DNA from 3 places in the Bradyrhizobium sp. B097 genome. Region 3 is predicted to be linked to each of the others. Evidence: predicted binding sites of a transcription regulator. Region 3 holds the regulator's gene; each other region holds the start of a gene.
The links. Region 3 encodes PhoB, which activates phosphate uptake and scavenging genes when phosphate is short. Its sites were predicted from a motif close to TGTCATNNANCTGTCAT; they were not measured.

Region 1 (10,657 bases), 4.2 Mb from region 3:
TGCGCGTGGTGGAGCTCCATCGGGACGACCCTCACTCGGCTGCTTCTGAGATCGCGATAGCTGCACCCATCGGAGTCTTGATTCGCGTCGGGCTCGAATGCGTTAGCCGACGGCAAATCCGGGTCGACAGGCGAAGATCATAGACATCCTTATACTCCCGCGTGACATCACCGTCCAAGTGCCGCACCCGCATGCTTGACGTTTGCCGGGTGAGCCGCATCGTGCGGTCCTGACGCCCTAGCGGCAGGTGTCTTTTCACAAAGCGCTGACGCGTCTTGTGAAGGCGGTGACAAGCAAGCCCCGTCTCGCCGGGGAGAGCACGAAGCAAGCCGTATCCCATCGCGCAGGGAAAGCCGGAGTCTCCGGTTACACCTGTGGTCCTACCCCCGAGCTTATCTCCATTGCTCGGGGCCCATGGGTGCGATCGGCACCCGGCTTTCCCTGCGCCCTCTGCTCAAGAGAGGGCGAAACGAACAGCAAAGCTCGGGCGATTCATGTCGCGAGAACGCGAAGCTGCATCGCCACTACAACGGTCATCGCCCGGCTTGACCGGGCGATCCAGTACGCTGCGGCATCTCGGCTCAAGCACAACCGCCTCTGGAATGCTGGATCGCCCGGTCAAGCCGGGCGAAGACACCGAAGATGGGGTTGGCCAGGACGACGGCCGGATTCGCGGCCCGACCCGGCCGAAAACACCCCCGAATCGCGCCGGATCAATTCAAAAATGCCCTGTCCCTCACCCCGCGCAGGGCCAAAATCCCTGCAAGACCCTTGACATAGCTGCCCTTTCGGCAGAACGCGTGGGGTCAAGCCGTCATGGACTGTTCATGGATCTGATTAGCACGACCCCCGACCTCGCCGCCGCCTGCGACCGGCTCGCCAAACACAAGGTCATCACCGTCGACACCGAGTTCCTGCGGGAGACGACCTACTATCCCCTGCTCTGCGTCGTGCAGATGGCCAGCGCGGATGAAGCCGTCGTGGTCGACGCGCTGGCGCCCGGCATCGACCTCAAGCCGTTCTTCGATCTGATGTCGAACGAGGCCGTGCTGAAGGTGTTTCATGCCGCGCGGCAGGACATCGAAATCGTCTGGCACCTCTCCGGCACGATCCCGCATCCGATCTTCGATACCCAGGTCGCCGCCATGGTGCTCGGCTATGGCGACAGCATCGCCTATGACCAGCTGGTCGATCGTGTCACCGGCCACCGCCCCGACAAGACCCACCGCTTCACCGACTGGTCGCGCCGCCCGCTGAGCGAGGAGCAACTGCATTACGCCGTCTCCGACGTCACCCATCTGCGCGAGGTGTTCGCGGCGCTCGACGCCGACTTGAGGAAGCGCGACCGCAGCGACTGGGTCAGCGAGGAGATGGAGATCCTGACCTCGCCGAAGACCTACGACTTCCATCCCGAGCGCGCCTGGGAGCGGCTCAAGACCCGCGTGCGCAAGCCGCGCGAGCTCGCGGTGCTGATCGAGGTTGCCGCCTGGCGCGAGCAGGAGGCGCAGAGCCGCGACGTGCCGCGCTCGCGCGTGCTCAAGGACGATGCGGTCGGCGACATCGCCACCCATGCGCCGACCTCGCTGGAGAAGCTCGGCAATCTGCGTTCGCTGCCGAAGGGTTTCGAGCGCTCGAAATGGGGTGCCGACATCATCGCCGCGGTGCAGCGCGGGCTGGCCCGCGACCAGGCCACGCTCCCCAAGCTGGAAAAACCGAGAAACAATTCCAACGGTGCGGCGACCGTCGAACTGTTGAAGGTGCTGCTGCGCATGACCTCGGAGCGCCACGGCGTCGCCAGCAAGGTGATCGCCACCGTCGACGACCTCGAGCAGATCGCGGCCAGCGATGAGGCCGAAGTCGGCGCCCTGCACGGCTGGCGGCGCGAATTGTTCGGCGAGGCGGCGCTCAAGCTCAAGCACGGCCAGCTCGCGCTTGCGATCGACAAGGGCCGCGTGGTGCGGGTGGATCGGGGCTAACTCACGCCATTCGCTCGGTGCAGGCGAAGTTCCGGCGTCTTCGACCGTCGGCCAGTGGCCGAACGCGCCGCGATGGAGTTCGACCGGCACAGGCTGAGGTTGCGTCACGCGAAACGAGCGCGCTTGCTAAGGCGCAGATTTCGTGTTGCAATCCCTTCACAATCGGATTGCGGCCGTTCGACTGTGCGTTTCACGACGTTGATAGCCAAGGCTTCGAGAGGCGAAACTTCGGACTTGAAGACCTTGGATATAGAGACCCGGGAATTGAACAGACAGCGGAAAGCCCGCTTGTGGCGTGGCACGTGGAGAACGTGGCCGCGTCTTTTTTATGTCTAGACTGGGAGAGAGACGATGCCGAAGGGTACCGTCAAATGGTTCAACCCGACCAAAGGTTACGGGTTCATCAAGCCGGCCGTCGGCGACAAGGACGTGTTCGTCCACATCTCGGCGGTCGAACGCGCAGGTCTCAGCACATTGAACGAGAACCAGACCGTCGAGTACGAGCTGGTGGAGAACCGCGGCAAGGCGTCGGCAGAGAACCTCAAGGTTCACTGATCGCCGCGGCTAGCGGAATTCATCTTGACGGCTCCCCCGGCCGCATCACCCGGGGGATTGTTCTCGGTGATCTCTCGTGCAATCGCGCGCTAAGGCGCTGGCGCGATCAGCGTGCTGTCGGTTGCGGCGCTGCCTTGCGTCCTGCAGACGTCGCCTTCGAGCTTGAGCCGGCCGCTCGCCAGAAGCCGAAGCGCCTCCGGATAGATGCGATGCTCGATGGTGATCACGCGTGCAGCGAGCGTCTCCGGCGTGTCGTCGTCAGCCACGGTGACCGCACCCTGCATCACGATCGGTCCCGCGTCGGTCTCCGGGATCACGAAATGCACCGTCGCGCCGGACAGCTTGACCCCTGCACGCAAGGCCTGGCCGTGCGGATCGAGGCCCGGAAAGCATGGCAGCAGCGACGGATGGATGTTGAGCATCCGGCCGTACCAGTGCCGGACGAATTCGGCGGTGAACAGCCGCATGAAGCCGCCGAGGCAGATCAGCTCGACTTGGCTGTCGTCGAGCGCCCGTTGCAGCACCGCCTCGAAGCCGGCGCGGTCCTTGCCGAACGGCTTGCTCTCGATGACGACCGTTGGAATGCCGCTCGCGGCCGCCTTCTCGAGCCCGGGAGCATTAGGACGGTTGGAGATCACGGCGACGATCTCGGCCGGAAAATCCGCAGCCTTGGCAGCCTCGATCAGCGCGGCCATGTTGGAGCCGCGGCCGGAAATGAGGATGGCTGTGCGGCGCTTCATCGCGAGAGATCGAGATGACCGTGATAGACCACGCGATGCTCGCCACTGGCCTCGATCACCTCACCCAGCAGCGTCACGGTCTCGCCGCCGGCGGTGAAGGCCTCGGTCACCGCATCGACCGCATCGGCCTTGACGATCGCGATCATGCCGATGCCGCAGTTGAAGGTGCGCAGCAGCTCGAGCTCGGCGATGCCGCCCTGCTCGGCCAGCCATTTGAACACCGGCAGCACCGGCAGCCGTGCCAAATCGATGCCGACGCCGAGATGCTTCGGCAGCACGCGCGGAATGTTGTCGGTGAAGCCGCCGCCGGTGATGTGGGCGAGCCCCTTCACTGCGCCAGTCTCGCGGATCGCGCGCAGGCAGGATTTCACATAGAGCCTGGTCGGGGTCAGCAGCGCCGCACCGAGCGTCATGACCGGTGCGAACGGCGCCGGCGCATCATAGGCCACGCCGGATTGCTCGACGATCTTGCGCACCAACGAATAGCCGTTGGAGTGCACGCCCGAGGACGCCAGGCCGATCACGGCGTCGCCCGCCGCGATATCCCCGGTCGGCAGCAGGGTGCCGCGCTCGGCAGCGCCGACCGCAAAGCCGCCGAGGTCGTAGTCGCCATCCTTGTACAGGCCGGGCATCTCGGCGGTCTCGCCGCCGATCAGCGCGCAGCCGGATTCGCGGCAGCCCTCGGCGATGCCCGCGACGATCTGCGCGGTGGCCTCCGGGTGGAGCTTGCCGCAGGCGAAATAGTCGAGGAAGAACAGCGGTTCCGCGCCCTGCACGACGAGGTCGTTGACCGACATCGCGACCAGGTCGATGCCGATGCCGTTGTGGATGCCAGTCTCGATCGCGATCTTCAGCTTGGTGCCGACGCCATCGGTCGCGGCCACCAGGACCGGATCCTTGAAGCCTGCGGCCTTGAGGTCGAACAGCCCGCCGAATCCGCCGATCTCGGCGTCCGCGCCGGGCCGTGCGGTGGCCCGCACCATCGGCTTGATCAGATCGACCAGACGATTGCCGGCGTCGATATCGACACCCGAATCCGCGTAAGTGAGCCCGTTTTTGCGCTCGGTCATGCCCAATTCCAGATGATAAGGGGCTGGTTACGAGGAATTCCGCCCCCGCGCAATGGCTCGCGGCGATGCTGCCGCGATACTATGTAGATAACACCCGGCCGCCGCGCAAAAGAGCCGGATATCGAGTAAAATCAGGCTTCTAGCCGGGAAGCGATTCAAGTTGAGCATTCCGAATATCATCACCCTCGGCCGCATCATCCTGGTGCCGGTGATCGTCTGGGCCATCGTGTCGAGCCAGATGGAGATCGCGTTTGCGATCTTCGTGATCGCCGGCGTCTCGGACGCGGTCGACGGTTTCCTTGCCAAGCGCTTCAACATGACGAGCGAGCTCGGCGCCCTGCTCGACCCGCTCGCCGACAAGGCGCTGCTGGTGTCGATCTATGTCGCGCTCGGAATCTGGGGCGCGGTGCCGCGCTGGATTGTGATTCTTGTGGTGTCGCGCGACATCATGATCGTCTCCGCCGTGATTGTGTCATGGTTGTTCGACAAGCCCGTCGAGATGAAGCCGCTGATGGTGTCGAAGCTGAACACGGTGGCACAGGTCGCGTTCGCGGCTCTGGTGCTGGCCTCACTCGGCTTCGGCTTTCAGCCGCATCCCTACGACCTGATCCTGATGGGTCTGGTCACGATCTTTACTTTGGGTTCGGTGTCCCTCTATCTCGTGGAGTGGGTGCGGCACATGAGCACGATCGAGGCTCGGTAGCGCACGATCCGAAAAAGTGGTGACCGGTTTTCCCGCGACAAACGCGAAGCGTTTGCGCAGGGATCGTGCTAAAATGACGTGGTTTGGAGATTTGCGTGGCCGGTAGCGTTCAACCTCGTCAATTGGCCTTGGCCCTGCCGCACGAGGAGAAGCTGACCCGCGACGATTTCCTCGAGGGGCCCGCCAATGAGGCGGCGCTGGCGCTGATCGACGGCTGGCCCGACTGGCCGAACCGAATCATGCTGCTGGTGGGGCCCGAAGGCTCCGGCAAAAGCCACCTCGCCGCGATCTGGGCCGAGAGCGCCGGCGCGCGCTCGACCGCCGCGCATGCCCTGACCGCCGACACGGTGCCAGCTGCGCTCGCGACCGGCGCGCTGGTGGTCGAGGACCTGAGGCCGTCGGATTTCGACGAGCGCGCGATGTTCCATCTGATGAATCTCGCCCGCCAGGACGATGCCTTCGTGCTGATCACGGCGCGGGTGCCGCCGTCAGCGTTCGAGATCGAGCTGCGCGACCTGCGCTCGCGGCTCCGCGCGGTGCCGACGGTCACGCTGCTGCCGCCCGACGACCAGCTGTTCCGCGGCCTGATCGTCAAATTCTGCGCCGACCGCCAGATGAGCGTGGACGAGCCGCTCGTCAGCTACCTGACCAACCGGATCGAGCGCTCCTATACCGCCGTCCGCCAGGCGGTCGAGCTGCTCGACACCGAGGCGCTGCGGCTGGGCCGGCCGGTAACCCGGACGCTGGCGGCGGAGCTGCTGCGCGATGCCTGACGGTCCCCGCGGCTTGACGGCGCAGGCCAGCGGAACATCAATGTCATCGAAACGTCATCGCAATATCACATGTTCTGTGCGGCCCTCGGCTAGACCGCTCCGGCCCCCTGCCCCGAATTGGACCAGCACTTGATGGACTCGGCACAAGCACCTGAAATCAAAGAGAAAGAGGCGGATCTTCCGCCCGTCCCCGCGGTCGCAACCAGCCCCGAGCGATTCATCAACCGGGAGCTGTCCTGGCTGCACTTCAACCGCCGGGTGCTCGAGGAATCGGTCAATCTCGGCCATCCCCTGCTGGAGCGGGTCCGCTTCCTGTCGATTTCGGCGAATAACCTCGACGAGTTCTTCATGGTCCGCGTCGCCGGCATCAAGGCCCAGGTCCGCGAGGGCATTGCCGAGCGCAGCCCGGACGGCCTGCTGCCGGCCGAGCAGCTCGTGATGATCAACAAGACCGTGTCGCAGCTCGCCTCCGACCAGCAGGCGATCTGGAGCGACCTTCGGGAGCTCCTGTCCAAGGTCGGCATCCAGCTGGTCGACGGGCGCGACGTCACCAAATCCGAACGCACCTGGATCGAGGATCATTTCCTCCACAACATCTTCCCGCTGCTGACGCCGCTCGCGATCGACCCGGCGCATCCGTTCCCGTTCATCCCGAACCTCGGCTTCACGGTCGCGCTGCAATTGTCGCGGATCGCCGACGGCAAGCCGATGAACGCGCTGATCCGCATGCCCGGCAAGATCGACCGCTTCATCCGCATTCCCTCGACCAAGGAAGGCGCGCCGGCCCGCCTGATCACGCTCGAGCAGGCCACCGGTCTGTTCATCGGCCGCCTGTTCCCCGGCTACACCGTCAAGGGCCAGGGCGCGTTCCGCATCATCAGGGACTCCGAACTCGAAATCGAGGAAGAGGCCGAAGACCTCGTTCGCCTGTTCGAGACCGCGCTCAAGCGCCGTCGGCGCGGATCGGTGATCCGGCTCGAGATCGAGGCCACGATGCCCGAAGAGCTGCGCATCTTCGTGCAGCACGCATTGTCTGCCGCGGACGATGAAGTGATCCTGGTCGACGGCGTGCTCGCGATGAACGAACTGTCGCAGCTCACCCGCCTCAATCGCCCCGACCTCGAATTCCCGCCCTACGTGCCGCGCCATCCCGAACGCGTGCGCGATCATGGCGGCGATATCTTCGCCGCGATCCGCCAGAAGGATCTCGTGGTCCATCACCCCTACGAATCCTTCGACGTCGTCGTCCAGTTCCTGCAGCAGGCGGCACGCGATCCCGACGTGGTCGCGATCAAGCAGACGCTCTATCGCACCTCGAACAACTCGCCGATCGTGCGCGCGCTGGCGGACGCCGCCGAAGCCGGCAAGTCGGTGACCGCGCTGATCGAATTGAAGGCACGCTTCGACGAGGAGGCCAATATCCGCTGGGCGCGCGACCTCGAACGCGCCGGCGTGCAGGTCGTCTACGGCTTCATCGAGCTGAAGACCCACGCCAAGCTGTCGATGGTGGTGCGCCGCGAGGGCGGCAATCTCACCACCTATGTGCACACCGGCACCGGCAACTATCATCCGGTCACCGCCCGCATCTACACCGACGTCTCCTACTTTACGTCGGACCCGATCATCGGCCGCGACGTCGCGCGGGTGTTCAACTACATCACCGGCTATGCCGAGCCGAGCGACATCGAGAAGATGGCGGTGTCGCCGCTGACATTGCGCAAGCGGATCATCGAGCACATCCACGGCGAGATCGCCCACGTCAAACATGGCCGGCCCGGCGCGATCTGGATGAAGATGAACGCGCTGGTCGATCCTGACATCATCGACGCGCTGTATGAGGCCTCGCAGGCCGGCGTCTCGATCGAGCTCGTGGTGCGCGGCATCTGCTGCCTACGGCCCGGGCTGCCGGGATTGTCGGAGAACATCCGCGTCAAGTCGGTGATCGGCCGATTCCTGGAACACGGCCGGATCTATTGCTTCGGCATGGGCCAGGGCCTGCCGAGCGCAAAAGCTGCTGTGTATATCTCGTCCGCCGACATGATGCCGAGGAACCTCGACCGCCGGGTCGAGGTGCTCTGTCCGCTGCAAAATCCGACGGTGCATCAGCAGGTTCTCGAACAGATCATGGTCGCGAACCTGAAGGACACCGAGCAGAGCTGGCAATTGTTGCCGGATGGGTCCTCAACGCGTATGAAGGCCGCGAAAGGCGAAGAGCCGTTCAATCTACATGACTATTTCATGACAAATCCGAGTCTGTCCGGCCGTGGTAAGTCTCTCAAGGAATCTTCACCGCGCCGTCTCACGCGTCGTAACGAGCGTCAGCAGCCATCGTCTTAAGGGGGCCTTACGGTGAAGCGGCCGCGGAAGCGCGCTTCCAGCGTCGCTGTGATCGATATCGGCTCGAACTCGGTTCGTCTCGTGGTCTACGAGGCGATGGCGCGCAGCCTCGTCACCATCTTCAACGAGAAGGCGCTGTGCGGGCTCGGACGCGAGGTGCAGAGCACCGGCCTGCTTGCAACCGACGCCGTCAACAAGGCGCTCACCGCGCTGCGCCGCTTTCGCGCGCTGTGCCGGATTCAGCAGGTCGGCCGCGTCTACGCGATTGCGACCGCGGCCTGCCGTGACGCCAAGAACGGTCCGGACTTCATCGCCAAGGCCGAGCGGATCTGCGGCGCCAAGATCGAGATTCTGACTGGACCGCGTGAAGCGAAGCTGTCCGCGCTCGGCGTCGTCTCCGGCGTGCACAATCCGAACGGCATCGTCGGCGATCTCGGCGGCGGCTCGCTCGAACTGATCGACGTCAGGGGCAACCGCGTGCGCAGCGGCGTGACGCTGCCGCTCGGCAGCCTTGCGCTGCAGGACCTCTCGAACAAATCGCTCAAGCGCGCCGAACGCATCGTCAAGAACGAACTGCTCGGGGTCGCCCAGCTCAAGACCGGCCGCGGCCGCACCTTCTACGCGGTCGGCGGCACCTGGCGCGCGCTGGCGCGCATCCACATCATCCAGAGCGGCTACCCGCTCAAGGTGATGCACGGCTATTCGATCCCGGCGGCGGACGCGCTCGACTTCGCGCAGCGGCTGCGGCGGCTGGCGGCCACCAACATGCTGGCCAATATCGAATCCGTCGCCGATGCGCGGCGGCCGCTATTGGCCTACGCCGCGCTCGTGCTCGAATACATCATCCGCGTCGCCCAGCCGAAGACCATCGTGTTCTCGACCTTCGGCGTGCGCGAGGGGCTGCTCTACGAGATGCTGCCGCAGGCCGAGCGCGCCAAGGATGGCCTGGTCTGCGCCGCCCAAAACCTCAACGAATTGCTGTCGCGCTCGGCCCGCCACGCCCAGGAGCTGGCGGCGTGGACCGACCGGTTGGTGCGCGTCGTCAGGCTGCGCGAGACCGAGGAAGACCGCAGGCTGCGCCACGTCGCCTGCCTGCTCTCCGACATCGGTTGGCGCGTGCATCCCGACCATCGCGGCGAGGAAACCCTCAGCCTGATCATGAACGGCAATTTCGGCTCGATCACGCATCAGGGCCGCGCCTTCGTCGCGCTGTCGGTGTTCTATCGCTACGCCGGCCTCAGCGAGGAGAACGAGCCGCCGCCGCAGATCCGCGCGCTGGTGACGCCGGCGATGGACGAGCGCGCGCGTGTGCTCGGCGCCGCGTTCCGTGTCGCACATCTGATCACCGCGGCGCGCACCGGCGTGCTGCCGGCGACCCATTTCCGCACCCAGGGCCGCAAGCTGATGCTGGTGTTCGAGCATCGGATGGTGGATCTGGTCGCCGATCGCGTCGGCAGCCGCTTCAAGCAATTGGCGCGGCTGCTCGGGCGTGCCGGCTCGATCGTGCGGCGCTAGGCTTCACGCCGCCCCTCACGCCGCCTTGGCGGCCTGCTTGGCCTTGCGGAGCGCGTGACGGCGCCAGATCGATCCGATGAGCAGCACCACGACGATGCCGAGCACCGCGAGCGCGATCTCGCCGCCGTTGCCGCCATGGGCGAATTGCGGTGACATGCCGATCGAGGTCAGCCAGGAATCGAGCCTGGCACCGAGCGGTCCGGCGAACAGCGCATCCAGCCTGGGATGCACGGCCGGATCGGTCGCTATGACGTCGCCCGCGATCCAGCCGAGCAGCGCAGCGCCGGCCCAGACCAGGATCGGCAGCTTGGTGAGCAGTGCCATGATCAGCGCCGCACCGGCAACGATCAGGGGAACGCTGATCGCAAGGCCGAGCACCAGCAGCGGCACGCTGCCATTGGCGGCAGCGGCGACCGCGATCACATTGTCGAGGCTCATCACGATGTCGGCGACGACGACGATCTGAACCGCGGCCCACAGATGCGAGGCCGTATTCACGCTGTCCTCGTCCTCCTGCTCCGGCACCAGGAGCTTGGCGGCGATCACGATCAGCGCCAGTCCGCCGACCAGCTTCAGATAGGGAAGCGCCATCAGGCTGGCGACGATGCCGGTGAAGATGACGCGCAGCAGCACCGCCGCGGCGGCGCCGAGAATCATGCCCCACAGGCGCTGGCGCGGCGCGAGCCCGCGGCAGGCAAGCGCGATCACGAGCGCGTTGTCGCCCGACAGCAGGACGTTGATCCAGATGATCTTGCCGACGGCGACCCAGAAGGTCGGGGTCGCCATCTCGTTCTTGAACTCGGTGAAGAACGCGCCGATGTACGCCGGATCAAAGATCTGCCACAGCCAGTCCACAGCGAGTCCTATTCGGCCTTGAGGCCGCCCCTGGCGGCGGTGGTCCGCCGCTCCCAGTTCACGTCGACGCGGTCTCCCCAGGAGACCGCGTCACTTTCTGTTGTTCCGCGTTAGCCGACGATCTCATTGCCGG
Region 2 (10,657 bases), 980 kb from region 3:
GGCCGCGCGGGCCGGGATCGATCCCCCAGGATCATCCCACTGGATAAGGGGCCATAGCTCAGCTGGGAGAGCGCTTGCATGGCATGCAAGAGGTCGGCGGTTCGATCCCGCCTGGCTCCACCACGCTTCGCCCTTCAGGCTACGCGTGGCGCAGCCACGAGTTGCCTGAAGGGCGAAGCGTGGTGTCCGGCGTAGCCCGAAGGGCGAAGACGGACTGCCAAGGGTTCTACTCCCGTCGGGCTTCAGTGGATGCGAATGTGGTACGTCTACATCATCCGCAGCATCAACTTCCCTGATCAGGAATACGTTGGCGCCACCGAGGATCTGAAACGGCGGATTCCCGAGCACAATGCCGGCAAGTCCGCGCACACCTCAAAATTCAGGCCGTGACAGCTCGTCTGGTACTGCGCATTTCCGGACAAGTACAAAGCTCTGGCATTCGAGAAATATCTCAAATCCCATAGCGGCCGCGCCTTCGCCAAGAAGCGTCTCTAACCACGCCCCACTACTCCCCCAGCACCGCATTGAGCCGGTCGCGCAGCGCGACGATTTCATCCTTCATCGCCATCAACTCGCCAACCGTACAGTCCGAGGCCGCAAGGATCGACTGCGGAACGGCCTTGGCCTTTTCGCGCAGCGCGTGGCCCTGCGGCGTCAGTGCGATCAGCACGACCCGCTCGTCTTCGGTGCTGCGGGTCCGCTTGATCAGTTCCGCCGCTTCGAGCCGTTTCAGCAGCGGTGTCAGCGTGCCGGAATCCAGGAACAGGCGCTCGCCGAGGTCCTTCACCGGCACGTCGTCGCGCTCCCATAGCGCCAGCATCACGAGATACTGCGGATAGGTCAGCCCGAGCCGGTCGAGCAGCGGCTTGTAGACCCGGTTGAAGGCGTGCGCGGTCGAATAGACCGCAAAGCAGATCTGGTTATCGAGCCGCAGCGCCTGATCCGCCGCCGTCTGTTTCCTGACCATGATTCCCATCGAATCCATCTCGTTTCCGGGTCATTCTGGGCTCACAGGACCGCGGATTCAATTGCGAACAATTAAATGTGAGGCCGCATAATTTATATTGCGCACAATCTAATTGGATGCAATACATAGCACGTCGAATTCGAACTGAAGTCCAAACCCAAGGGAGACCACAATGTCTGTGAACGTGCTCTATAAGACCAGCGCCAAGGCAACCGGCGGCCGCGACGGCCATGCGGCAACGCTCGACGGCGCGCTCGACGTCAAGCTCACGACCCCGAAGGAGCTCGGTGGCGGCGGTGGCGCCGGCAACAATCCGGAGCAGCTGTTCGCAGCCGGCTATGCCGCCTGCTTCATCGGCGCCATGAAGTTCGTCGCCTCCCAGGGCGGTCCCAAGGTTCCCGCCGACGCCTCGGTGACCTCGACAGTCGGCATCGGCCCGCGCTCGGAAGGCGGCTTCGGCCTCGCCGTCGATCTCGCCGTCTCGCTGCCCGGCCTGTCCCGGGCCGACGCCGAAGCGCTGGTCGAGAAGGCCCACCATGTGTGCCCCTATTCCAACGCGACCCGCGGCAATGTCGACGTCAAGCTGAGCGTCGTCTAACTCACCGACTGCCGATAGTCCGCCACGTGCCGCGTGGCGGACTATTGCGTTTCAAGAGAGCATTGCAGATGCCAGTTCGCTCTTTTCAGTTCGCTTGGCGAACGCACGCGCCGCCTGCTGCATGGGCCTGCGCCGACGGAAGCATTGCTGCCTCGCCTGAAGACCGTTAGCTCTGGGACCCTCGTTATCCGATCCCAACTGAGCGAAGGTTGTTTCCATGAATACCCCAGCAGCTACGGGCGCGATGACCGGACTGCGCGTGATCGATCTGACGCGCGTGCTCGGCGGCCCGTATTGCACCCAGATCCTTGCCGACCACGGCGCCGACGTGATCAAGGTCGAGCCGCCCGCCGGCGACGAGGTGCGCGACTGGGGCCCTCCCTTCCATGAGGAAGACGCGGCCTATTTCGTCGGCATCAACCGCAACAAGCGCTCGATCGGCCTCGACCTCGCCTCCGAGGGTGGACGCGCAGTGCTGATGAAGATGCTCGAGACCGCCGACGTGCTGATCGAGAACTTCAAGCCGGGCACGCTCGACAAATGGGGCATCGGCAACGACGTACTGCGTGCGAAATTTCCGCGCCTCGTGCATTGCCGGATCTCCGGCTTCGGCGCCGACGGCCCGCGCGGCGGCAATCCCGGCTATGACGCGATCATCCAGGCGATGACCGGCATGATCGCGGCGACCGGCTCGCCGGAGAGCGGCCCGATGCGCATCGGCGTGCCGCTGGTCGACATCACGACCGGGCTCTATGCGGCGATCGGCATCCTGATGGCGCTGTCGGAGCGGCAGCGCTCGGGGCTCGGCCAGTTCATCGAGACCACGCTGTACGAGACCGGGCTTGCGATCATGCATCCGCATACCGCGAACTATTTCATGCATGGCAAGCCGCCACAGCTCACCGGCAACGAGCACCCGAACCTCGTTCCCTACGCGATCTTCCCGACCAAGACCGACAACATCTTCATCGGCGTCGGCAATGACGGCACCTTCCGGAAGCTCGCCAAGGAAATCGGCAAGCCGGAGCTCGGCACCGATCCGCGCTTTGCCCGCAACAAGGACCGCATCGCCAACCGCGATGCGCTGCGCGCCGAGCTTGCCGCGGTGTTCAGCCAGCACGAGGCCGAGCCGCTGTGCAACCGGCTGCTCGCTGCCGGCCTGCCGGCTGGCCCCGTGCAGAAGATCGACCAGGCGCTGACCAACCCGCACACGATCCATCGCGGCGACGTCATCGAGAAGGATTGGTACAAGGGCGTCGCCTCGCCGATCCGCCTCGAACGCACCAAGCCGAGCCTGCGCCGCACGCCACCGAAGTTCAGCCAGCACGCTGCGGAGGTGCTCGGCGAGTTCGGCTACTCCAGGGACGAGATCAACAGCCTGGTCGACAAGGGCGTGGTCTGCGGTCCCCAGCGCAAGCGCTAAAAGCGTATTCGAGCAAAGCCCGTCCCGCACGCGATGCGGGATGGGCAAGCCAACACATCGCCCCTGCGGTGCAACGTCGCGTCCGGCGTTGCACCGCACGCACGCGGCTGCGTTCTCCGCCTTTTTTAGCGCTTCCCTTTGCTTCGGCTTCCCCCGTACCATGGCTTTCGTTTATACGGTCATTTGAACGTCATCCGGCGCTGATAACGCGCCCAACGAAAGATGGTGTTCCAACCGGAGGGGCTTTTGATGATTTTCAGACGACTCGGCGCTGCTGCGGCAGCCGCTGCCACGCTTGTATTCGCGTCGCCTGCGTTTGCAGTGACGGAAATTCAGTGGTGGCACGCGATGACCGGCGCCAACAACGATGTCATCGTCAAGCTGGCCAACGACTTCAACACCTCGCAGTCCGACTACAAGGTGATCCCGACCTACAAGGGCGGCTACGCCGACACCATGAACGCCGGCATCGCCGCGTTCCGCGCCGGCAACGCGCCGCACATCATGCAGGTGTTCGAGGTCGGCACCGCGACGATGATGGCCGCCACCGGCGCCGTCAAACCGGTCTACAAGCTGATGGCCGACGCCGGCGAGAAGTTCGATCCGAGCGTCTATCTGCCTGCGATCACCGGCTATTACTCGACCTCGAAGGGCGAGATGCTGTCGTTCCCCTTCAACTCGTCGTCGACCGTGATGTGGGTCAATCTCGATGCGCTGAAGAAGGCCAACATCGCGGAGATCCCGAAGACCTGGCCGCAAGTGTTCGAGGACGCCAAGAAACTGAAGGCGGCCGGCTACACCACCTGCGGCTTCTCCGGCTCGTGGGTCACCTGGGTCAATCTCGAGCAGCTCTCGGCCTGGCACAACGTGCCGCTCGCCAGCAAGGCCAACGGCCTCGACGGCTTCGACACCGTGCTCGAATTCAACGGCCCGCTGCAGGTCAAGCATCTCGAGAACCTGGTCGAGCTGCAGAAGGACAAGACCTACGACTACGCCGGCCGCACCAACACCGGCGAAGGCCGCTTCACCGCGGGCGAGTGCCCGATCTACCTGACCTCGTCGGCCTTCTTCGGCAACGTCAAGGCGCAGGCCAAGTTCAACTTCACCGCCGCGCCGATGCCGTATTATCCCGACGCCAAGGGCGCACCGCAGAACTCGATCATCGGCGGCGCCTCGCTCTGGGTGATGGGCGGCAAGTCGGCTGAGGAATACAAGGGCGTGGCCAAGTTCCTGACCTTCCTCTCGGATACCGACCGCCAGATCTGGATCCACAAGGCCTCGGGCTATCTGCCGATCACCAAGGCCGCCTACGCCAAGGCTAAGGAAGAGGGCTTCTACAAGGACCAGCCCTATCTGGAGACCCCGCTGCTCGAACTCACCAACAAGGAGCCGACCGAGAATTCCCGCGGTCTGCGCCTCGGCAACATGGTGCAGCTCCGCGACATGTGGTCGGAGGAGATCGAGCAGGCGCTGGCCGGCAAGAAGACCGCCAAGCAGGCGCTGGACTCGGCCGTCGAGCGCGGCAACCAGATGCTGCGGCAATTTGAAAAGACCGCCGTCCACTGACATGATGGGCTAAAGCGCGATGAAGATCGGGTTGAATCGTCACCGCGCTTTAGCTTCTTGTTTGAGCATGATCTTTTCGGAAAACCGCTTCGCACTTTTCCGGATCATGCTTTAGGCAACCGGCAGGCCGCAAGCGCGCGGCCTGCCAATTCTTGCGAGATCATGCAAAAGCAAGCGATTTTCCAGTCAAAGCTGTTGCCTTACGCGCTGGTTGCCCCGCAACTCGCGATCGTTCTGATTTTTTTCTACTGGCCGGCCGCGCAGGCGGTGATCCAATCCTTCCTGCTGCAGGACGCTTTCGGCCTTTCGACCACCTTCGTGTGGTTCGAGAACTATCTCGAATTGTTCAAGGACCCGGCCTATTTCGCGGCGATCGTCCGAACCTTCGCGTTCTCGCTTGCGATCGCGGTCTCCTCGCTGTCGTTCGCGCTGCTGCTCGCGGTGATGGCCGACAAGCCGCTGCGCGGCTCGACGCTCTACCGCACGCTGCTGATCTGGCCCTACGCGGTCGCACCGCCGGTGGTCGGCGTGCTCTGGGTGTTCATGCTGCATCCCTCGCTCGGCGTGCTGTCGCGCTATCTGCGCGCCATGGGCGTTGACTGGAATCCATTGCTCGACGGCGACCAGGCTGCAGCCCTGATCATCCTCGCCGCGGCCTGGAAGCAGATCTCCTACAATTTCCTGTTCTTCCTCGCCGGGCTGCAGAGCATCCCGAAGAGCGTGATCGAGGCCGCCGCGATCGACGGCGCCCGCCCGATGCGGCGGTTCTGGACCGTGATCTTCCCGCTGCTGTCGCCGACCATCTTCTTCCTGTTGGTGATCAACATCGTCTACGCCTTCTTCGACACCTTCGGCATCATCGACACGATGACTCGCGGCGGCCCCGGCAAGGCGACTGAGACGCTAGTCTACAAGGTCTATACGGATGGCCTGCTCGGCGGCAATCTCGGCTCCTCCGCAGCACAGTCGGTCATCCTGATGGTCATCGTCGTCGTGCTGACGGGAATTCAGTTCCGCTTCGTCGAACGCAAGGTGACCTACTGATGGTCGAGGAGGAAGGCTTTCAGCGCTATCTGGCTCACGCCATCCTGTGGATCGGGATCGCGATCGTCGCCTTCCCGGTCTATCTGGCGATCGTCGCCTCGACCCAGGACAATGCCGTCATCGCCAACGGCCAGATGTCGCTGTTGCCCGGCGGCCATTTTTTCGAGACCTACTACCAGACGCTGTTTGTCGGCACGAGCGGCTCGACCCGCGAGCCGGTGCTCAACATGATGCTGAACTCGCTGATCATGGCGCTGCTGATCGCGGTCGGCAAAATCGCGATCTCGATCATCTCGGCCTACGCGATCGTCTATTTCCGATTTCCGTTCCGGATGGCGATCTTCTGGATCATCTTCATCACCTTGATGCTGCCGGTCGAGGTGCGCATCTATCCGACCTACAAGATCGTCGCCGACCTGCATCTGCTCGACAGCTATGCCGGCCTGTCGCTGCCGCTGATCGCCTCGGCGACTGCGACGCTGCTGTTCCGGCAGTTCTTCATGACCGTGCCGGACGAGTTGCTGGAGGCCTCGCGCATCGACGGCGCGGGCCCGTTCCGCTTCTTCTGGGATACGCTGCTGCCGCTGTCGCGCACCAACATGGCCGCGTTGTTCGTGATCCTCTTCATCCTCGGCTGGAATCAGTATCTCTGGCCGCTTTTGATCACCACGCGCGACGACATGCAGACCATCCAGGTCGGCATCCGCAAGATGATCACCACGACCGATGCGCTGACCGAATGGCCCGTGGTGATGGCGACCGCACTGCTCGCGATGCTGCCGCCGGTGTTCGTCGTCGTCGTGATGCAGAAACTGTTCGTGCGCGGATTGGTGGAGACGGAAAAGTAATGGCTAACGTCACGCTGCGCAGCGTCCGCAAGACCTATCCCGGCGGCTTCGAGGCCATCAAGGGCGTCGATGTCGACGTCGGCGACGGCCAGTTCTGCGTGCTGGTCGGGCCAAGCGGTTGCGGCAAGTCCACGCTGCTGCGCATGGTCGCGGGGCTCGAGACCATCACCGGCGGCGAGATCGACATCGGCGGCCGCATCGTCAACCAGATCGAGCCTGCCGATCGCGACATCGCGATGGTGTTCCAGAACTACGCGCTCTATCCGCATATGAGCGTCTACAACAACATGGCCTACGGCCTGCGCAACCGCGGCATGGCCGAAGCCGAGGTCAAGACCCGCGTCGAGGAAGCCGCGCGCGTCCTCGAGCTCTCGCCGATGCTGGAGCGCAAGCCGCGCCAGCTGTCCGGCGGCCAGCGCCAGCGCGTCGCGATGGGCCGCGCCATCGTGCGCCAGCCGAAAGTCTTCCTGTTCGACGAGCCGCTGTCGAACCTCGACGCCAAGCTGCGCATCGCGATGCGGGTCGAGATCCGCAAGCTGCAGCGCCGGCTCAACACCACCTCGATCTATGTCACCCACGACCAGCTCGAGGCGATGACGCTCGCCGACATCCTCGTGGTCATGAATGGCGGCCAGGTCGAGCAGATCGGCAATCCGCTGGATATCTATCAGAAGCCGGCGACCACCTTCGTCGCCTCCTTCATCGGCGCCCCGCCGATGAACCTGATGCCGCTGCGCTCGGACGAGCTGACCTCCCAGATCGCGGGCGCCGATGGCGCCGGCATCGTCGGCATCCGGCCGGAGGATTTCGTGATCACCGGCGAGACCGCCTCCGGCGGCGTCGCGCTCGGCCTGACGGTCGAGGCGATCGAGCACGTCGGCGCCGAGACCTTCGTCTACGGCAGCCGCCAGCGCGAGGAACGGGCCATCGCCGCCAATCCGGGCGAACTGCCGCCCGGCGAAGTGATCGTCCGGGTTCCCGGCGCCACGGGGCCTGCGATCGGCGAGCAGATCCGGGCGGTCGCGCCGCGCGACAAACTGCATCTTTTTACCGCTGACGGCCGCAAGCGCGTCGGCCCGTAACTGATCGGGAAGAATTTCCCCCCATGTTGCGGGCGTTTAGGCTGGTTTCGGGGCTGCTTGAACGCTATCCAGATCGCCCCCATATCCCTCACTGACCGGAGAAGCCACACGGCCCGCCGGTTGCATGGGGTGCCGCAAGGGCCCCTCAAAGTCGCTTCGAGAGGACTTTGTAATGTCTCGTGTTCCATCGTTGTCCAGTCCGTTCCTTCTGGGATTCGACGAGATCGAGCGTGCGCTCGACCGCGTCGTGAAGGGCGCTGACGGCTATCCTCCGTACAATATCGAGCGGTGCGACCGTACCAACGGACAGCCCGAGCGGCTCCGCATCACGTTGGCGGTGGCGGGCTTCACCCGCGACCAACTCGATGTAACTATTGAGGAAAATCAGCTCGTCATCCGCGGCCGCCAGCAGGACGACAAGGCTCGGCAATACATCCATCGCGGCATCGCCGCGCGCCACTTCCAGCGCACCTTCGTGCTGGCGGAGGGGATGCAGGTGCTGGGCGCGGATCTGAAGAACGGGTTGTTGTCGATCGACCTGGCGAGGCCAGAACCTGAACGGGTCGTTAAGACAATCGCTATCAATGAACACGAATAATAGAAACAACGAGCGGACTCGACCGCTTATCTGACTGAGGAGTCGAGACCATGAGTGAAGCGAATATCATCTTCCAATCCGAGAGCGTCACGCCGGAAGCGCTGGCCCATCTGGGCGAGGGCCATATCGCCTATGTGAAGCAGGTCCGTTCCGAGGACGTGCCGGATCTCTTTCCGCAGGCGCCGAAGATCGCGCCGGGCCTCAAGCTGTTCGCACTGCATGCCGCCGACGGCACGCCGATCATGCTGACCGACAGCCGCGAAGCCGCGATCGCGAACGCCTGGAGCAACGAGCTGCAGGCCGTCAGCGTCCACTGACGCTAACCGACGGCTGAATTCAGCATCCGCGAGTTCAATGCGCGGGCATGCCTCGACACCGATCGAGGCGGCCCGCGCATTTTTTTGCGGACCTCGTTTGGATCATTCGATCAGGGTCTGTCGTGCTCCTCGGAAATGTCCTGGTTGGTGTAGTCGGGCATCATGGCGGTCGCGACAATGCTGACCACCGCGCAGAACAGGATGTAGAGCGCGATCACGTAGCCGGAGCCGGTGGCCGCCAGCAGCGCGGTGGCGATCAACGGTGCCGGTCCGCCCGATATGACCGAGGAGAGCTGGTAGCCGATCGAACTGCCGCTGTAGCGCAGCCGCGGCGTGAAGCATTCGGCGATCAGCGCCGCTTGCGGACCATACATCAGGTCGTGCGGCACGAATGACAGCACGATGGCGATGAAGATCAGCGCCGGCGCCGCCGTGTTCAGCAGGCCGAAATAGGCGAAGCCGAACAGCCCGGTCAGGACCGAGCCGATCAGATACATCCGCTTGCGCCCGATGCGATCCGACAGGTGCCCGGCCAGCGGGATGGTGACGAGCGAGACGAGGCCGGCACAGATCAGGCAGATCAGCAGGAAGTCGCGGTCTTGATGGACCACCTGGGTGCCGTAGGCGAACACAAAGGCGAGATAGATGTAGGCCGGCGCCTGTTCGGCCATCCGCGCCAGCGCCGCGAGAATGATCGACCGCGGCTGGCGCTTGATCACCTCGATCACCGGGACTCGCGCGACGCGATTCTCGGCCACGATCCGCCGGAACGTCGGCGTCTCCATGATGCCGAGCCGGATGTAGAGCCCGACCGCGATCATCACGAGGCTGAGCAGGAACGGGATGCGCCAGCCCCAGACCAGGAACTGGTCGCCTGAGATTCGGCTGAACGCCAGCACCGCGATATTTGCCAGCAGCAACCCGGCGGGACCGCCGAGCTGCGGCCACGAGGTGATGAAGCCGCGATGCTTGTTGGTTCGCGCCCACTCCATCGAGAGCAGCACCGAGCCGCCCCACTCACCGCCGACGCCGACACCTTGGAGGAAACGGATGACGGTCAGGATGACGGCACCCCAGATGCCGATCTGGTCATAGGTGGGGACGAGGCCGACCGCCGCGGTGGCGATCCCGGTCAACAGCAGCGTGGCGATCAGCGTCGCCTTGCGGCCGATGCGATCGCCATAGTGGCCGAAGATCGCGGCACCGATCGGCCGCGCGATGAAGCCCACCGTGTAGATGGCGAATGCCTCCAGCACGCCAACCAGGGGATCGGACTTGGGAAAGAACAGCTTGCCGAAGACCAGGCCGGTTACCGTGCTGTAGAGTAGAAAGTCGTACCATTCGATGGTGGTACCTACCGTGCTGGCAATCAATGCGCGACGCAATTGCGCATGATGCTCGGCTTCCGGGAGCGGGGCGACTGCAATGTCCAATGTCGTCATTGTACATCTCCCTGGCCCGACATGTTCGGGCCATCTGGAATGCGTTTCGTCCCCCGTCCACGGCAGTGGACGGTGGTATCGATGCCCAATTGTTTGTTTGGTTGGGGCAGGGCCGCAAAATGCGCGGGGCGTGCCCATGCAGGCCTTAAGGAAGCCGGTTCTGGATCGCGCGCGGCCTAACCGATCGCCATCGCGGGAGTACGACATCCCTTCATGACACGGTCTTGCACTCCGAAATCTAGTCCTTCGGCCCGCTCGGTAAATTCGACCTTGGTCTGTGGCACCCGCCGTCGGACTTTTCGTCGACCACTGCTGCAGCGCAGTGGCGGCCCGCGCCTTTATGGCGATGCGGTCGATGCGCCGAGCAGCGGCCCCATGCAGTGCTGCACTTCGCCGGGCACGCTGTAGGTGCGCATGATCGCGCGGCTGTCGCGCATGCCGCAGGCTTCCCGCTGCACCACGAACATCCAGAGCGCATGGCCGGCTTCTCGCACCAGGATGCGCCGCGTCTGTTGTGCGGACACGGGTGCTTCAGCGCGCGGATGGGCAGCATCGAACTCGCGCAGCCTGGCGAGAGCCTGTTCCAGCGCGCGGCCCATCCGTCCGAGTGCGGAGGCCTTCTCCTCGGCGAGCTCGTAAGCGAGAACGTCGACGGGAGTGCGATGGAAGCGAAAGTCGAGGGACATCGGTTATCCCCTGGGGTCGCATGCACGGCGATGCGCCCTGAGTCTTCTGGCGCGGTGGGACGGTTGTCAATAGGCGCTCACGCCGG
Region 3 (10,657 bases):
CCGGCCTTCGCCGCGGATTTCGCGGCGAGGCTGCAGCATTGCGCGGTCATTCAGCTCGGCGCGGGCGCGCATTATCTGCAGGAGGATCATCCGGAGGCGATCGGCCGCTCGGTTGCGGGGTGGATCGCCGGCATCGAAGCCGTGAACGCGCAACATCTCGCGGCATGAGTGGATGGGAGAGCACGCCATGACCGACCTCTCGATCATTTATTGCCGTCCGTGCGGCTACGAGAAGCGCGCCAGGGAGGCGGCCGCGCTGCTGCGCGAACGCTTCGGGCTCGATCCGGAGCTGGTGCCGGGCAAGGGCGGCGTCTTCGAGGTCAAGCTTGACGGCAAAGTGATCGCCCGCCGCGTCAAGGGGCATTTCCCCGATGCTGCCGAAATCGTCACCACAGTGGCTGCGGCACGGACATAAAAATTGACGCAGACTTGCCTCATCGCCGTCGCCTGACCATTGCGGCGGCGATTTTCACTACGCGGGCGCCGCGGCGTCGCTCCTGCTTCCCGTAGTTTTCCGGATGGCCTTGCGCACCGTTCGGCGGGCTAACTGCCGCACGTCGATGTCAAGTCTTGTCGAAGATGGCGAGAAACGCGCATATTTGTGCACCCGCTGTCATGAATCATCCCTAATATCTTGAAGATGCGCGTTTTATTGTCGTTTGACGAATTCCACTCCGGCTTAAAACGCGCTACAGGGGTCGGGGCACAGCGAAGCGCCGGCGGGGTTCGCCCGGGAGCCGTCGTCGCGGGATCGCAATTCGAGGTCTAGATGCTGGAAGCAATACGCAGGGCGATGGCGTTTCTGCGCCAGAAGCAAATCCTGCATCGGCTGGGTGTTGTCATCAGCATCGCCGTCATCGGCATCGCCTGCTACGTCCTGTATCATATGCTGCGCGGCATCGACACCAATGAGGTGTTCGAGGCCATCAAGAGCACCGAGCCGCGACAAATCGCGCTGGCGGGACTGTTCGTCGCAGCCGGCTATTTCACGCTGACCTTCTACGATCTGTTTGCGGTGCGCGCGATCGGCCACGCCCATGTGCCCTATCGCGTGAACGCGCTCGCGGCATTCACCTCCTATTCGATCGGGCACAATGTCGGCGCCAGCGTCTTCACCGGCGGCGCGGTGCGCTACCGGATCTATTCGGCCTGGGGATTGAACGCGATCGACGTCGCCAAGATCTGCTTTCTCGCCGGCCTGACCTTCTGGCTCGGCAATGCCGCCGTGCTCGGGCTCGGCATCGCCTATCATCCGGAAGCCGCAGCCAACATCGACCAGCTGCCGCCCTGGCTCAACCGGACGCTCGCGTTCGGCATCATCATCGCGCTGGTCGCCTATGTGGTCTGGGTCTGGACCCAGCCGCGGGTGGTCGGCCGCGGTCCCTGGACGGTGACCCTGCCGGGCGGCCCGCTGACGCTGCTGCAGATCGCGATCGGCATCGTCGACCTCGGCTTCTGCGCGCTGGCGATGTACGTGCTGGTGCCGGACGAGCCCAATCTCGGCTTCGTCGTGGTCGCGGTCATCTTCGTGTCGGCGACCCTGCTCGGCTTCGCCAGCCACTCCCCCGGCGGGCTCGGGGTGTTCGACGCCGCCATGCTGGTCGGCCTCTGGCAGATGGACCGCGAGGATCTGCTCGGCGGTATGCTGTTGTTCCGGCTGCTCTACTATATTGCGCCGTTCGTCATATCTGTAATCTTGCTGACGTTTCGGGAGGTTATCGTCGGCGCCCGACTCAAGCGGCTGCCGCAGACTGATTCGGGTCCCCGCGCTGAGCCGCATCATGAGGCGGTTCTGGTCCGCAAGCGTGGTGATTCCGGGGTCTGATGACGCGGCCCGATGCCTCCCGAGGGAAGGTCGATTTGACCGCGCCTGGGCGAGACACGAACCGACGGGAAGAAAGCCGCCGCGATGGCCATTGACGATACGCCGCATTCGATTTTCTCGCCCTGGCCCGACCGCTTGCGCCATTCTGCGCTGATCCTGCTTGCGGCAGCGCTGGCGCTGAGCGTGGTGGTCGCGCTCGGCGAGTTGTCGCTGCTGCGCGCCTGCGTGGTGTTCGTCTGCATCGCGGCTGCGGCGCTGGTGCCATGGCGGCTGCACGATGCCGGCACCTCGCGCGAGGATGTCCGCCACGGCAATCCGGTCGAGGCGACCGCCGTCAGCGCGGTCGTCGCCGGCATGCCGGACCCGGCCGTACTGCTCGACCGCGCCGGCCGCGTCATCCATCTCAACACCGCCGCGGCCCAGCTGGCGCCGGCGCTGCGCAAGAACGAGCTGGCGCAATTTGCCCTGCGTTCGCCGGAGATTATCACCGCGTTGCGCGAGGCGATCGCGACCACCGAGCCGCGCCGCGCCACCTACTCCGACCACGTTCCGGTTGATCGCTGGATGGAGCTGGTGATCACGCCGGTGCCGGTGCCGACCCAGTTCGGTGGCACCGAGAAATGCATGCTGATGACCTTCCACGATTTGACGCCGCTGCGCCGGGTCGAGGAGATGCGCGCCGATTTCGTCGCCAATGCCAGCCATGAGCTGCGCACGCCGCTCGCCGCCTTGTCCGGCTTCATCGACACGCTGCAGGGCCCGGCGCGCGAGGACGCGCGGGCGCGCGAGCGCTTCCTCGGCATCATGCACACCCAGGCCACCCGCATGGCGCGGCTGATCGACGACCTGCTGTCACTGTCGCGGGTCGAACTGTCGGCCCATGTGCGGCCCGAGGCGTCGATCGATATCGTGCCGATCATCCGCCAGGTGGCCGACGGGCTCGAGGCGCTGGCCAGCGAGCGCCAGGTCGAGATCGACGTCGACCTGCCACCGACCCCGGTCACGATTGCCGGCGACCGCGAGGAACTGCTCCGCCTGTTCGAGAACCTGATCGAGAACGCCCTCAAATACGGCGCCTCGGGCGGCCGCGTCATAGTGTCGCTCAATCAGGCCGTTTCGGGCGCATCGGGCGAGGGGAGCCCCGAAATCCGTGTCATGGTACGGGATTTCGGCCCCGGCATCGCCCCGGAGCACCTGCCGCGGCTGACCGAGCGGTTCTACCGGGTGGACGTCGGCGACAGCCGTAACCAGGGCGGAACCGGCCTCGGATTATCGCTGGTGAAACATATTCTTAACCGTCATCGCGGGCGTCTTCTGATCGAGAGCGTGCCGAAGAATGGCGCGACTTTTACCGCCTGTTTTCCCCGGCCGAAGACCCCGTTACCGAGCCAAAGCTAAGCATTTTCAGTCGCTTAGCACTGTCATCCAACTGTCATCCAACCTTCGTAAAAGCAGCACCGACCGCTCCTAGATGGACCGGTGTGGGCGCGATCGGGCGCAATTGGCGCTTCGCTCACAAGATGGAGACCACCCCATGAATTTCATCAAAGCAATCGTCGTTGCCGGCATGGTCGCCGCTTCGACGTCGGCCTTCGCTGCCGATATTACCGGCGCAGGCGCGACGTTTCCGTTCCCGATCTATTCGAAGTGGGCTGACGCCTACAAGAAGGACACCGGCAATGGCCTGAACTATCAGTCGATCGGTTCCGGCGCCGGCATCAAGCAGATCCAGGCCAAGACCGTGACCTTCGGTGCGACCGACGCGCCGCTCAAGGCCGAGCAACTTGAGAAGGACGGCCTCGTCCAGTGGCCGATGGTGATGGGCGCGATCGTTCCGGTCGTGAACGTCGAGGGCATCAAGCCGGGTGATCTCGTGCTCTCCGGCGAAGTGCTCGGCGACATCTATCTCGGCAAGATCACCAAGTGGAATGACGCGGCGATCGCCAAGCTCAATCCGAAGCTGACCCTGCCGGCCGACGCGATCACCGTCGTGCGCCGTTCGGACGGTTCGGGCACCACCTTCAACTTCACCGACTATCTCTCCAAGTCGAACGCCGACTGGAAGTCCAAGGTCGGTTCCGGCACCGCGGTCGAGTGGCCGGTCGGCGTCGGCGCCAAGGGCAACGAGGGCGTTGCCGGCAACATCGGCCAGACCAAGAACGCGATCGGCTATGTCGAATACGCCTATGCCAAGCAGAACAAGCTGACCTACACCGCGCTGGTCAACAAGGCCGGCAAGACCGTGCAGCCGACCGTCGCCGCCTTTCAGGCCGCTGCGTCGAACGCCGATTGGTCCAAGGCCCCCGGTTACTACGTGATCCTGACCGACCAGCCGGGCGAAGCCTCCTGGCCGATCACCGCGGCGACCTTCATCCTGATGCACAAGGACTCGACCGACAAGGCGGCCTCGCAGGAAGCGCTCAAGTTCTTCAAGTACGCCTTCGAGAAGGGTGGCAAGGCGGCCGAAGAGCTCGACTACATCCCGATGCCGGAATCGGTCGTCAAGCTGATCGAGAAGACCTGGTCCTCGGACATCAAGAGCTAAGTCCGACGCTTTGAACACCACCTGTGCCGCCTCTCAAGGGCGGCACAGGTCAAGTGACCAAGATCCGGGCTCCATCACCGCGGCAAGAAACGCGGGGCGGGGCCCGGGTTCGCGCCCCGGGTGGCGCAAGCCGGAACGACGCCCGGCCAAATGCGTCAGTGAAGATCGCTTCGGGGCGTAGCGGTTTGCGTAGCTTTCACATAGTAATGAGGGGATTGGCGTGGCAGACATGGCTGTTCAGAGCGATGTGATGGAAGCCGCGGGACCTTACGATCGCGCCAAGGCCCTCAGCGCCTTCAAGCTTGGTGATCTCACCTTCTATTGGATCACCCGTATCTCGGCGATTTCGGTCCTGTTGATCCTCGGCGGCATCATCCTGTCGCTGATCGCCGGCGCCTGGCCGGCGATGAAGGAATACGGCTTCGCCTTCCTCTGGACGCAGCGCTGGGCGCCCTCGGCCGATCCGCCGGTGCTCGGCGCGCTCGGCCCGATCTACGGCACGCTGATCACCTCGGTCATCGCGATGATGGTCGCCATTCCGGTCGGCATCGGCATCGCCATCTTCCTCACCGAACTCTGCCCGCAAATGCTGCGCCGCCCGATCGGCATCGCCATCGAGCTGCTCGCCGGCATTCCCTCGATCATCTACGGCATGTGGGGCTTCTTCGTGCTGGGCCCGTTCCTGGCCAACACGTTCCAGCCCTTCATGATCAGGATATTCGAGGGCGTTCCGGTGCTGGGTGCGGTGTTCGCAGGTCCGCCGTCCTATCTCAGCCTGTTCAACGCCGCGCTGATCCTCGCCATCATGGTGCTGCCCTTCATTACCGCGATCTCGGTCGACGTGTTCAAGACCGTGCCGCCGGTGCTGAAAGAGGCCGCCTACGGCATGGGCTGCACCACCTGGGAAGTCGTCCGCAGCGTCGTGATCCCCTACACTCGGGTCGGCGTGATCGGCGGCATCATGTTGGCGCTCGGCCGCGCACTCGGCGAGACGATGGCGGTGACCTTCATCATCGGCAACTCGTTCCGCATCTCGTCGTCGATCTTCGCGCCGGGCACCACGATCTCGGCGGCGATCGCCTCCGAATTCGCCGAGAGCGACGGCCTGCACCAGTCCGGCCTGATCCTGCTCGGCCTCCTGCTGTTCGTGCTGACCTTCTTCGTGCTCGCCGGCGCCCGGCTGATGCTGATGCGGCTTGAAACGAAAGCGGGGAAATAGCGCCATGAACCCGATCTACAAATCCCGCCGCCGCAGCGACATCGTCATTCGCGCACTCTGTGTCGGCGCGGCGCTGTTCGGCGTCACCTGGCTGGCGCTGATCCTGTTCACGCTGGTCTATAACGGCCTTGCCGGCCTCAGCGTGCAGCTGTTCACCCAGAACACGCCGCCGCCGGGCTCGACCGAGGGCGGCCTGCTCAATGCCATCGTCGGCTCGGTCATCATGACGGTGATCGGCGTCGGCATCGGCGCGCCGCTCGGCCTGTTCGCTGGCACCTACCTCGCCGAATACGGCAAGCACGACAAGCTCACCTCGGTGATCCGCTTCATCAACGACATCCTGCTCAGCGCGCCTTCGATCATCATCGGCCTGTTCATTTATGGCGCGGTGGTGGTGCCGATGCGCGGCTTCTCGGCGATCGCGGGCAGTCTCGCGCTCGCCGTGATCGTGATCCCGGTCGTGCTGCGCACCACCGAGGACATGCTGCTGCTGGTGCCCAATCCGCTGCGCGAGGCGGCTTCCGCGCTCGGCCTGCCGCGTTCGCTGGTGATCAAGCGGATCGCTTATCGTGCTGCGCGTAGCGGCTTGATCACCGGCGTGCTGCTGGCGACCGCCCGTGTCGCCGGCGAGACCGCGCCGCTGCTGTTCACCGCGCTGTCGAACCAGTTCTTCAGCCTGGATCTGACCAAGACGATGGCCAACTTGCCGGTGACCATCAACAATTTCGTGCAGAGCCCCTACGCCTACTGGAAAGAGCTGGCGTGGAGCGGTGCGCTGCTCATCACCTTCACTGTGCTCGCGCTGAATATCGGCGCGCGCATCCTTGGTGCCGAAAGGGCCGCAAAATGACCGAGCTTTCCGTCTCTACGACCGTCGCGAGCCACGTTCCCCAGGTGCCGCTGCCGGAAGCGCCGCCGAAAGTCACGGTGCGCAACCTCAACTTCTATTACGGCGAGCACCACGCGCTGAAGAACATCAACCTGACGCTGGGCACCAACCGCGTCACGGCGTTCATCGGCCCGTCGGGCTGCGGCAAGTCGACCCTGCTGCGCATCTTCAACCGGATGTACGATCTCTATCCGGGCCAGCGCGCGGTCGGCCAGCTGATGTTGGACCAGACCAACATTCTCGATCCCAAGCTCGACCTCAATCTGCTCCGCGCGCGGGTCGGTATGGTGTTCCAGAAGCCGACGCCGTTCCCGATGACGATCTACGAGAACATCGCCTTCGGCATCCGCCTCTACGAGAAGATCTCGAAGTCCGAGATGGACGATCGGGTCGAGAAGGCGCTGCGCGGCGGCGCGCTGTGGAACGAGGTCAAGGACAAGCTGAACGCCTCCGGCCTGTCGCTCTCCGGCGGCCAGCAGCAGCGCCTGTGCATCGCGCGCACCGTGGCGGTGCGGCCCGAGGTGATCCTGTTCGACGAGCCGTGCTCGGCGCTCGATCCGATCTCGACCGCCAAGGTCGAGGAGCTGATCCAGGAACTCTCAGAGGACTACACGATCGCGATCGTCACCCACAATATGCAGCAGGCGGCGCGCGTCTCCGACAAGACCGCCTTCATGTATCTCGGCGAGCTGATCGAGTTCGACGACACCAACAAGATCTTCACCTCACCGAGCGATCGACGCACCCAGGACTACATCACCGGCCGGTTCGGCTAGCGCATGGTCCGCAAAAGTGGGCACCGGTTTTTCGATCGGATCGTGCGAAACTGAGGACACCAAATCATGATCCCCGGGATCATGAGGGAGACAAGCGATGGCTTCTGAACATACCGCCAAGGCATTCGACAGCGACCTGCAGGAGTTGACTCGCCTGGTCGCCGAGATGGGCGGCCTCGTCGAGCGGATGATCACCGAGTCGGTCGACGCGCTGATCCGTCGCGACGTCGCGCTCGGCAAGCGCGTGGTCGCCGCCGACATCGAAATCGACAATCTGCAGCGCGTCATCGAAGAGCGCGCGGTGCTGACGATCGCCCGCCGCCAGCCGATGGCAATCGACCTGCGCGAAATCGTCAGCGCGATGCGCGTCGCCACCGACCTTGAGCGGATCGGCGACCTCGCCAAGAACATGGGCAAGCGCGTCGCTGCGCTGGAAAGCGATTTCCAGCCGCTGAAGCTGATCCGCGGTCTGGAGCACATGACCGACCTCGTGCTGTCGCAGGTCAAGTCGGTGCTCGACGCCTATGCCGCGCACGACCTGCCGGCGGCGATGAACGTCTGGAAGGGCGACGAGGAGGTCGATGCGATCTGCACCTCGCTGTTCCGCGAGCTGCTGACCTACATGATGGAGGATCCGCGCAACATCTCGTTCTGCATCCATCTGATGTTCTGCGCCAAGAACATCGAGCGGATCGGCGATCACGCCACCAATATCGCCGAGACCGTGTTCTACATGATCGAGGGCCAGCAGATCACCGACAAGCGTCCGAAGGGCGACATGACCAACTTTGCCACCACGGTGCCGGGTACCTAGGACATGATCCGCAGGCGCGGAGCCGGATTGTCTTCACGACAAGTCGTTTCCGCGGGGATTGTGCTCAGGAAAGTAAGCGTTTCGGTTTGCGTCTGGGCAACGGATCACCACAGAGAGAGAACTTAAACCGATGAGCGCACGCATTCTGGTAGTCGAAGACGAGGAAGCGCTGACGACACTGTTGCGCTACAACCTCGATGCGGAAGGCTACGATGTCGAAACGGTCGGGCGCGGCGACGATGCCGACACCCGCCTGAAGGAGCGCGTTCCCGACCTCGTGGTACTGGACTGGATGCTGCCGGGCCTGTCCGGCATCGAGCTGTGCCGTCGCCTGCGGGCGCGGCCCGAGACCAAGCAGCTTCCGATCATCATGCTGACCGCGCGCGGCGAGGAGAGCGAGCGCGTGCGCGGGCTTGCCACCGGCGCCGACGACTACATCGTCAAGCCGTTCTCGGTGCCGGAACTGCTGGCACGGGTAAAGGGCCTGCTGCGCCGCGCGAGTCCGGAGCGGCTGGCGACCGTGCTGACCTATGGCGACATCGAGCTCGACCGCGAGAAGCGCCGCGTGGCGCGCTCGGGACGTCCGATCGATCTCGGTCCGACCGAGTATCGGCTGCTCGAATTCTTCCTCGAGCATCCCGGCCGCGTGTTCAGCCGCGAGCAGCTGCTCGACAGCGTCTGGGGTCGCGATATCTATATCGATGAGCGTACCGTCGACGTGCATATCGGCCGCCTGCGCAAGCTGCTCAATCCGGGCCGCGAGCAGGATCCGATCCGCACCGTGCGCGGCGCCGGCTACGCGCTCGACGACCGCTTCGCAAAGGCCGAACCGCAGCCGTAGCCGACGTCGCGGCATTCACGAGCCGCAACAGCGTGTCGTCCCGGCCTAGTGCGCAATTGCGCACGGGAGCCGGGACCCATACGCCGCGGCCGGCGCGATGGGCAAGTGGCCAGACGACTTTCTAACAACACCCATTCGTGGTTATGGGTCCCGGCTTTCGCCGGGACGACGCCGGTGATGTAGGCGTAGCCCGGATGGAGCGAAGCGTAATCCGGGACTTCATTCTCCGCTTCAAGCACCGCCCCGGATTTCGCTTCGCTGCATCCGGGCTACGGGCCACAAAAAAATCCCCGCTTTCGCGGGGATTTGTTTTTGCAGTCCAGGCAGTTTCCCGAGTGCTACTTGATCTGTGGCTTCGCCGACGGCCGGCGGCGATCGGCGGCGGGCTGATAGGCGACGCGCGAGTGATGCGCGCAATAGGGCAGGCCGGCGAGCGCCTTGCCGCCGCAGAAGAAGAATTCCGGGCTCGAGGGATCGCCGACCGGCCAATGGCAGGTGGCCTCGTTGAGCTCGAGCAGCGACAGCCGCTGGCTCATCGGCACAACGTTGTCGAAGGAGATCGGATCGGGCTCCATCTCGACCTCGAAGGCATGTGCGAGCGCGGTGTTGCCGCGCGAGACCGGGCGCGCCACCCGCATCATGTGCTGGGCGGGGCGGGCCTTACGCTGCCGCGGCGCAGCCGTGGAGGGGGCCTTGGCGCGGCCGGAGAGGCCGAGCCGATGTACTTTGCCGATCACGGCGTTTCGCGTCACATTGCCAAGTTCCGCCGCGATCTGGCTGGCCGAGAGGCCGGATTCCCAGAGCTTCTTCAGCTGCTCGACGCGATCGTCGGACCAGGTCAATACAGTCATCACATTCTTCCTTTCGCATGGCGCCGGCCACTCATCGGAGCGGCGCTGCGAGCCAATCTGGACAAATATCCCTGCGGCCAGAATCCCTTAGCCCTCGCCGGGCACGGTGTTGCGCCCGAACGTTTACACGAGACACGAAGGCTACTTAGAGGGTCCAGTACTGCCGCACGAGATGTCGTACCCGACAGGCCAAACGCTACAATATGGCGTGACTCTGGCGCAAGAGTCCGCGGCCGTGCGTCCACATGTTCCCACAAAGTTAAGCGTTGCTATGAGGCTTTTCCACCGCACCGGAATGCTCCGGATTGCGCCGGTTTCGCATTGCAGGAAGGCCGGCAAAGGCCGGCTCCTGGCGATTGACACTGACCGGCCGCCGCATAGAATGACCCGCACGTGCCGCCCGCAAAGGCGGCCGTTTTGTTTTCCGAAGCTGGCGGTTGCTGCGTTGGCGTCAAGGCGCGCAGCAATTGACGGCTTCAAACCGGCAGTGAACGCCATGACCAACGCCTCGTCGCATCTGCTCCCCGTCTTCGCCCGGGTCGATCTCGGCTTCGAGCGCGGTGAGGGCGCCTGGCTGATCGCAACCAATGGCGACCGCTATCTCGATTTCACCTCGGGCGTCGCGGTGAACGCGCTCGGGCATGCGCACCCGCATCTGGTCAAGGCGCTGCAGGAGCAGGCGACCAAGCTCTGGCACATGTCGAACCTGTTCAAGAGCCCAGACGGCGAGGTGCTTGCCGCGCGGCTGTGCGAGCAGAGCTTTGCCGACTTCGTGTTCTTCTGCAATTCCGGCGCCGAAGCGATGGAGGGCGTGATCAAGCTGGTCCGCCACCACCACTTCTCCAAGGGCCATCCCGAACGCTACCGCATCATCACCTTCGAAGGCGCCTTCCATGG

Region 1: a site for PhoB is predicted at 5,859-5,875, ahead of AAFG07_RS24045 (RNA degradosome polyphosphate kinase). Genes of this name have one in related genera too.
Region 2: a site for PhoB is predicted at 3,166-3,182, ahead of ugpB (sn-glycerol-3-phosphate ABC transporter substrate-binding protein UgpB). Genes of this name have one in related genera too.

What each region holds. Positions count from the first base shown of each region.
Region 1 covers NZ_CP152412.1:5,084,596-5,095,252, forward strand. The annotation lists gene AAFG07_RS24010 (OpgC domain-containing protein) at 1-20, opposite strand, end outside; gene rnd (ribonuclease D) at 828-1,976, shown strand; gene AAFG07_RS24020 (cold-shock protein) at 2,328-2,531, shown strand; gene purN (phosphoribosylglycinamide formyltransferase) at 2,621-3,271, opposite strand; gene purM (phosphoribosylformylglycinamidine cyclo-ligase) at 3,268-4,341, opposite strand; gene AAFG07_RS24035 (CDP-alcohol phosphatidyltransferase family protein) at 4,502-5,044, shown strand; gene AAFG07_RS24040 (chromosomal replication initiator DnaA) at 5,140-5,817, shown strand; gene AAFG07_RS24045 (RNA degradosome polyphosphate kinase) at 5,950-8,154, shown strand; gene ppx (exopolyphosphatase) at 8,167-9,669, shown strand; gene AAFG07_RS24055 (TerC family protein) at 9,685-10,524, opposite strand; gene ndk (nucleoside-diphosphate kinase) at 10,635-10,657, opposite strand, start outside.
Region 2 covers NZ_CP152412.1:9,141,257-9,151,913, forward strand. The annotation lists tRNA gene AAFG07_RS42045 (tRNA-Ala) at 48-123, shown strand; partial or broken gene AAFG07_RS42050 (GIY-YIG nuclease family protein) at 256-495, shown strand; gene AAFG07_RS42055 (MarR family transcriptional regulator) at 506-967, opposite strand; gene AAFG07_RS42060 (organic hydroperoxide resistance protein) at 1,140-1,565, shown strand; gene AAFG07_RS42065 (CaiB/BaiF CoA-transferase family protein) at 1,783-2,988, shown strand; gene ugpB (sn-glycerol-3-phosphate ABC transporter substrate-binding protein UgpB) at 3,238-4,554, shown strand; gene ugpA (sn-glycerol-3-phosphate ABC transporter permease UgpA) at 4,717-5,598, shown strand; gene ugpE (sn-glycerol-3-phosphate ABC transporter permease UgpE) at 5,598-6,446, shown strand; gene AAFG07_RS42085 (sn-glycerol-3-phosphate import ATP-binding protein UgpC) at 6,446-7,528, shown strand; gene AAFG07_RS42090 (Hsp20 family protein) at 7,701-8,126, shown strand; gene AAFG07_RS42095 (DUF1150 domain-containing protein) at 8,177-8,443, shown strand; gene AAFG07_RS42100 (MFS transporter) at 8,554-9,885, opposite strand; gene AAFG07_RS42105 (DUF6665 family protein) at 10,224-10,571, opposite strand.
Region 3 covers NZ_CP152412.1:869,899-880,555, forward strand. The annotation lists gene AAFG07_RS04000 (haloalkane dehalogenase) at 1-168, shown strand, start outside; gene AAFG07_RS04005 (Rdx family protein) at 188-415, shown strand; gene AAFG07_RS04010 (UPF0104 family protein) at 770-1,825, shown strand; gene AAFG07_RS04015 (ATP-binding protein) at 1,910-3,223, shown strand; gene pstS (phosphate ABC transporter substrate-binding protein PstS) at 3,360-4,370, shown strand; gene pstC (phosphate ABC transporter permease subunit PstC) at 4,600-5,589, shown strand; gene pstA (phosphate ABC transporter permease PstA) at 5,594-6,439, shown strand; gene pstB (phosphate ABC transporter ATP-binding protein PstB) at 6,436-7,254, shown strand; gene phoU (phosphate signaling complex protein PhoU) at 7,352-8,068, shown strand; gene phoB (phosphate regulon transcriptional regulator PhoB) at 8,199-8,909, shown strand; gene AAFG07_RS04050 (GcrA family cell cycle regulator) at 9,248-9,760, opposite strand; gene AAFG07_RS04055 (aspartate aminotransferase family protein) at 10,257-10,657, shown strand, end outside.